3 regions of the Luteimonas sp. A482 genome follow, and region 3 is predicted to be linked to each of the others. Evidence: riboswitches for the same ligand, from Rfam matches in the RefSeq annotation. Region 3 holds a riboswitch; each other region holds the start of a gene.

Region 1 (2,255 bases), 280 kb from region 3:
CCCAGCCGAGGCTGCCGGTGAGATGGTTGCCGAACTGCGCGTTGTCGTCGTTGCGCACGCTGGCCTGCAGCCGTTGCCTGCCGATGCGACCGTCGTAGGCGAGGAACACGCCGGTGTTGTCGCGGGCATCGACGGTATAGGGGACCAAGCTGTCGACCTGGTCGTCCAGATGGTCGATGCCTGCGGTCAGCAGATGGCCGGGACGCAGCTCCAGGTCGCCTTGGAGCGAAGCGCTGTCGCGGCGGGTGACGAAGGCGCTGCGGAGTTCCTCGCCCTGGTAATCGTCGGAGCGATCCTGGCTGCGCCCCAGGGCCGCAGTGAGTTCCAGTCGTCCGCCCTGCGGCGCATGCCGCAGCTGCAGCGCACTGACCTGCTGGCGCACCTCGGAGCGGTTGGTCCAGGAGCCGTCGAACTCGGTGTCGCCATCGGCCTGCAGGAAGCTGCCCTCCAGCTCGAACGCCTCGCCCATCTGCACTCCACCGCGCAGGCCCAGCGAGACGTTGCGATAGCCGTCGTCGTCGGGCTCGTCGGCGAAGCAACCCTGGAACAGCGCGCCCGAGCCGCGGCAGGCGTTGAAGCCGTCGGTGGAATCGTAGGCGCCGTGCACGCCGAGCCAGCCGCGCGCGCCGCGCAGGTCGAAGCCGCCCCCCAGCTCGCGGCTGCCGTGGCTGCCCATTCCGAGGGCGAGGCTTGGCGCCAGACCCTGCGTTTGCGCGCGCCGGGTGAAGATCTGGATCACGCCGCCGATCGCCTCGGAGCCGTACAGGCTCGAGCGCGGGCCGCGGATGATCTCGATGCGCTCGATCTGCGCCAGCGGCAGGTCCTGGATCGCGGGCATGCCGGCGGTGGCCGAGTTCATCTTGATGCCGTCGACCAGCACCAGCACGTGGTCGGACTCGGCGCCGCGCAGGTACAGGCTGCTGAGCTTGCCGCGGCCGCCGGTGTTGCCGACGTCGATGCCGGCGCGCCCGCGCAACAGGCCGATCAGGTCGCGCGCCTGGCTGCGCTCGATCTGCGCGCGGTCGATCACCTGGGCGGGCACCAGGCTTTCGGCCAGGGCCACCTCGGTGCGTGTGCCGGTGACCACCACCTCGTCGAGGTCGGTGGCCGACTGGGCCAGTGCCACGATGGGCAGGGCCGCGGCCACCGCCGCGGAGATCAGGGAAAGGGAACAACGGTTCAACATCGCATCGGCTCCATCGCGCGCCCCGCGCGCCTTGCATGGCATGGAGTTGCGCGCGGAGAGATGGCGGACGGGCACACGACGGCGCACGGCACGCCGCGACGCCCTCCGCATCGCAACCAGTGGACTCCAGGGCCGGTCTCCGGACTCGCGGGTTGGGGCAGGTGTGCCCCGGTCGCCGCGCCTTCCCATGCGTGTGCACAGTGGCGGATGCGGCGGCCGTACTCGCTTACCGTTGCGGGGGCAGTGCCGGGATGACCGCGTCGCGCGTTGCGACGCCGGCGTCACCGGCTTCCCGTTTCAGCCCTTGGACGAAGATCCGCGGGCCACCCTGGAGCTGGCGGCATTGTACGGGAAGGGTGCGTGCGGCGGCGCGTGCTGCGACGCGCGCAGGTGGCTCAGTCGCGGTCGCCGCCGCGGTCGGGCTCATCGAGGAAGCCGAACGAGGCGGACGGGGTTTCTTCCTGATGGTGGGTGGTGGTGACCGGCGCGGCGGCGGGACGCCCGCGCGGCAGCGGCAGCTCGGCCGTCGCGGCCTCGACTGCGGCCACCAGCTCCACGCGGCGTTGCTCCGGCACTTCCTGCCAGTGGCAATCGCGCAGCGCGCCTTCGAGTGCATAGAGCAGGTTGAGGCTGGGCTTGAAGCCGGCGCGGCGCACGCGCATGAAGGCGTCCACCGGGCCGGCGCCAACCAGGTCCTGCTCGGTGCGCAGGCCCACCTGGCGCAGCCAGGCGGCGGATTTCGGACCGATGTTGCGCATCTTCAGCGGTGCATTCATGACAGGGACTCGACCCAGATGCGGGCGATGGCTTCCAGCCCTTCCTGATCTTCAACGTCGAAACGGGCCGGCTCCGGACTGTCGATGTCGAACACGCCAACCAGCGTGTCTCCGTGCAGCAGCGGCACCACCAGCTCCGATCGCGACGCGGAGTCGCAGGCGATGTGGCCGGGGAAGGCGTGCACGTCGTCGATCCGCTGGGTCTGGCGGCTGCTTGCGGCCGCGCCGCACACGCCCTTGTCGAGCGGGATGCGCACGCAGGCGGGCAAGCCCTGGAACGGGCCGACCACCAG
Region 2 (2,255 bases), on a different contig from region 3:
CAGGGCCTGGGCGAACCGTTCTGCGTGATGTCGTTTTCAGGCGAAGGCCCGCACGGCGTGATCATGCGCATGCTCAAGGACTTCGACGAGCCGTACGGGCAGGAAGTGGCGCTGCGCATCGCCGGTCTTGAACCGGAAAACTACACCCGCGCCGGCGCCGCCATCCGCCATGCGACGGCGTTGCTGATGCGCCAACCCGCCGAGCATCGCCTGCTGCTGATGCTGTCGGACGGCAAGCCCAACGACGCCGACCGCTACGACGGCCTGTTTGGCGTCGAGGACATGCGCCAGTCGGTCACCGAAGCGCGGCTGCAGGGCGTCTTCCCGTTCTGCCTGACGGTGGACCTGCAGGCCCCGGGCTACCTGCCCAAGGTATTCGGACCGGGCCACTACGCCCTGTTGTCGACGCCCGAGCGCCTGCCGCTGGTGCTGCTGGACTGGACCAAGCGCCTGCTGGCGCGATGACGGCAGTCGCGCACGCGTTCCATGCCTGGCCGATCAGGTTGCTGCGCCAACGCCCCCGGCGGCCTCCGGTCCCGGCTGCCGTTCCGCAGCTTCCGGCGGCGGTCGCTCCAGGCAGGCGGCCCCACTGATGATTGACCGGGCACGTGCAGCGGGGTAACGTTGCGCCCGCCGAAGGTATATATCTCTCTATTGCGATAGAGAGATATATTTAATTGGGAAGTCCGGTGCGGGCCTTCGGGGCCCCATTCCGGCGCTGCCCCGCAGCGGTGTGTGGAAACGACCCTCGCCACAAGCACTGGTCCTGGCGGACCGGGAAGCGGCGGGCAGTAGGTGGACGGCTTCGGCCGGCCGGGTCCACGAGCCCGAAGACCTGCCTCGGCCAGGGAGCGATCCCTGTCTGACCTGGCGCCCGAAGGGTGCGCGGGAAGCCCATGCCCGACCTGGCATGGAAGTCCGCGCATGTCCGACGGTACCGGTTCGCCCGAGGGGGCGAAGGTCGCTGGCGTGGGCGCCTGCCGTGTCGTGGGGAGCCTGCGCGGTTCCTTCGTTCTTCGTTCACTCCGAATCGAGGACAAGCACCATGACCACCGTGACAAACCTGGGATTTCCCCGCATCGGCGCCAGGCGCGAGCTCAAGCGCGCGGTCGAGGCATTCTGGCGGGGCGATACGTCCGCCGCGGAATTGCAGGACCAGGCGCAGGCGCTGCGCCTTCGCCACTGGCAGCTGCAGCATGCCGCAGGCGCGGACACCGTGCCCTGCAACGATTTTTCGCTCTACGACCACGTGCTGGACACCGCGTTCCTGTTCGACGCGATTCCCGCCCGCTACCGCGCGCTGGCCGACGCCGACCCGCTCCAGGCCTACTTCGCGATGGCGCGGGGCCTGCAGACGGAAGACTTGGACCTGCCGGCGCTGGAAATGACCAAGTGGTTCGACACCAACTACCACTACCTGGTGCCCGAACTCGAGGCCGGGCAGACCTTCCGCCTGCGTGGCGACAAGCCCATTGCAGAGTTCCTGGAAGCGAAGGCGGCCGGAGCGAAGGCGCGCCCTGTCCTGCTCGGCCCGGTGAGCTTCCTGCTGCTGTCCAAATCTGTCGATGGCGGCGACCGGCTGGAGCTGCTGCCCGACCTGGTTGTCGCATATGCCGACCTGCTCGGAAAGCTGCGCGAGGCCGGCGCCGAATGGGTGCAGATCGACGAGCCCTGCCTGGCGCTCGACCAGGACGCATCGGAGCAGGCCGCCTATCGCCACACTTATGCCACGCTGGCACGGGTGTCGCGGCCGCGGCTGCTGCTGGCGACGTGCTTCGGCGCGCTGGGCGACAACCTGGTGACGGCGTGCTCGCTGCCCGTCGAGGGCCTGCACGTCGACCTGGTCCGCGCACCGGAGCAGCTTGACGCGGTACTGGACGCCTGGCCAGCCGACCGCGTGCTGTCGCTGGGCCTCGTGGACGGGCGCAACGTCTGGCGCACGGACCTGGACCAGGCACTGGCGCTGGCGCGGCGCGCCCACGACCGGCGCGGCGGCGAACGACTGCAGGTCGCCCCGTCCTGCTCGCTGCTGCACAGCCCGCTCGACGTGACGCTGGAACGTTCGCTGCCTGCCGACCTCCACAGGTGGCTTGCATTCGCGCGGCAGAAGCTCGAGGAGCTGCGCGTGCTGGCCGATGCGCTGAACGGGCTGGTGTCGGCCGACTCGTCGCTGGCGCTGGCGCGCGAGCGGATCGAAGCCAGACGGCGATCGCCCCGGGTCCACAGGCCGGAGGTTGCCGATCGTGTCGCAGCGA
Region 3 (2,255 bases):
ACGCGGTCGAGTTCGATGGCGCCCTCTGCAGCCGCGGTGTCCTGCTGCTGCGTGTCCTGCGGTGCGGCAGCGGCCAGGCCGGCGCTGCTCGCCAGCGCGATGGCGACGGCCAGGCGCAGGCGCCGGCAGCCGTGCGCGACAACGTCGTATCCGAAACGGTTCTGCATGTCTGTCTCCCCATGTGTTCCGGCCAGCCCGGCCCTGCAGGTCGCAGGGGAGGCGCCGACACTTCGAATATGCGCGCGGCAATGGGAACCAGTTGCGTCGCGGGGGCCGGATGCCGTCGCATTCAGGCCAAGCGGGGTGAATGCAGGCACGGCGCGCACACAGACGCGCATCTGTCGGGAGTCGCCAGGCTTCGCGACGTTTCGGATTCGGTGCGCGAAGGGCGCGGCTGGCCGACGTGGAGGCCGACTGCGCATCTCACGCATTCGGTGGAGGGCGCACGGGTGGCCGTGTCGGGGCAGGCGTGGACGTTCGCGCGCGGCGGTCGTCGGTTCCACAGACCACAACATTTTCGGTTGACCGCAAAACCCGACCACACTATCTTGTGCCCTGTCGGTTCTCCGCACCTGGTGCGGGGATGAAAAGGGAAGCCGGTGACGCCAGCCCGCAAGGCTCGGCCAGTCCGGCACTGCCCCGCAGCGGTAATCGGGAACGAACCCGCCACCAGCACTGGAGCCTGCGCTCCGGGAAGCGGCGGGGGAGGTGGACGCCACGGCGTCCGGGCCCGTGAGTCCGAAGACCTGCCGACAGCCGCGCGCATGCACGCCGCGCGGTGCCGGCCGCGGAATCTCCGGGGGGAGATGGCTGGTGGAGCAGTTCGGGCCGCGCCATGCGCAGTCCCGGATTCTGCGACGCCGCCTGTCCACCCTGCCTCCAACGCCACGCTCGCCTGCGAGGGACAGGCCGGCCGTGCGCCACGCATGGAGGACGCATGAGCCAACACCACGACACCCGCGGCGACATCGCGGTCGCAACGCGCGCCGGCGCCACCGGCTCCGACGCGCCCTCGCCGGGCCGTGACCACGACATTGCGGACGCGCGCGACGACATCGTGCCCGCGCCCGGCGCCGATCCGGGCCGCGCCGACACCGCGGCCGTCGCCGTCGCGGCATCCACCTGGATCACCAAGGAAGCCGGCAACCGCCGCATCCCCTTCGACCGCGCCCGCCTGGAGCGCGCCATCGACCGCGTCCACGCCGAGTTCCCGCAGCTGGACATCGCCGACTACAAGCGCAGCGTGCTGGGCTTCGTCGAGCGCAAGGACGCGGTGAACGCCGACGATCTGGTCGACCACCTGATCCGCGAGGCCGAGGCACGCGTCGACGTGGCCGCACCGGAATGGGAGATGTTCGCCGCACGCCTGTACCTGCATCGCCTGTACAAGCGCGCCGGCCGCAACCGCTTCTACGACGTCGAACAGAAGTACGGCTCCTATGTCGGCCTGCAGGAATCGCTGGCCGACCGCAACATCTATTCCAACGACATCCTGCGCGCCTACTCCAAGGAAGAGTTGATCGAGGCCGGCAAGATGATCGATCCCGGGCGCGACAGGCTACTGGCCTACAACGGCCTGTACCTGCTGGCCACGCGCTACCTGGCCACCGATCACGCGCGCAACGTGTACGAACTGCCGCAGGAGCGCTGGCTGACCATCGCGCTGTACCTGATGCAGGACGAGCGGCCGCGCGGGCGGCGCATGCAGCTGGTGGGCGAGGCCTACTGGGCGCTGTCGAACCTGTACATGACCGTGGCCACGCCGACGCTGCAGAACGCGGGCAAGGTGGGCGGGCAGCTGTCGAGCTGCTTCATCGACACGGTGGACGATTCGCTGCAGGGCATCTTCGATTCCAATACCGACATCGCGCGCGTGTCCAAGGGCGGTGGTGGCGTCGGCGCCTACATGGGCTTCGTGCGCTCGTCGGGATCGGCGATCCGCGGCGTGCCCAATTCGTCCGGCGGCGTGGTGCCGTGGATCAAGCAGCTCAACAACACCGCCGTATCGGTGGACCAGCTGGGCCAGCGCAAGGGCGCGGTCGCGGTGTACCTCGACATCTGGCACCGCGATATCGAGGCCTTCCTCGACCTGCGCCTCAACAACGGCGACCAGCGCCTGCGCGCGCACGACGTGTTCACCTCGGTCTGCATCCCCGACCTGTTCATGGAGGCGGTGGAACGCCGCGGCGACTGGTACCTGTTCGACCCGCACGAGGTGAAGCGGCTCAGGGGCTGGTACCTGCAGGACTTCTACG

What was found. A riboswitch is a leader RNA that binds a small molecule or an ion and turns the genes downstream of it on or off. The one in region 3 is predicted to bind cobalamin.
Region 1: linked by a shared signal. The riboswitch ahead of ACW5DW_RS10935 (TonB-dependent receptor domain-containing protein) and the one ahead of ACW5DW_RS12080 (ribonucleoside-diphosphate reductase subunit alpha) in region 3 are both predicted to bind cobalamin.
Region 2: linked by a shared signal. The riboswitch ahead of metE (5-methyltetrahydropteroyltriglutamate--homocysteine S-methyltransferase) and the one ahead of ACW5DW_RS12080 (ribonucleoside-diphosphate reductase subunit alpha) in region 3 are both predicted to bind cobalamin.

Annotation. Positions count from the first base shown of each region.
Region 1 is NZ_JBSVRO010000003.1:29,893-32,147, reverse strand. It holds gene ACW5DW_RS10935 (TonB-dependent receptor domain-containing protein) at 1-1,186, opposite strand, end outside; cobalamin riboswitch at 1,300-1,532, opposite strand; gene ACW5DW_RS10930 (TfoX/Sxy family protein) at 1,582-1,962, opposite strand; gene ACW5DW_RS10925 (GAF domain-containing protein) at 1,959-2,255, opposite strand, start outside.
Region 2 is NZ_JBSVRO010000005.1:79,300-81,554, forward strand. It holds gene ACW5DW_RS13995 (nitric oxide reductase activation protein NorD) at 1-465, shown strand, start outside; cobalamin riboswitch at 621-857, shown strand; gene metE (5-methyltetrahydropteroyltriglutamate--homocysteine S-methyltransferase) at 1,046-2,255, shown strand, end outside.
Region 3 is NZ_JBSVRO010000003.1:307,168-309,422, forward strand. It holds gene ACW5DW_RS12075 (TonB-dependent receptor) at 1-167, opposite strand, end outside; cobalamin riboswitch at 543-769, shown strand; gene ACW5DW_RS12080 (ribonucleoside-diphosphate reductase subunit alpha) at 938-2,255, shown strand, end outside.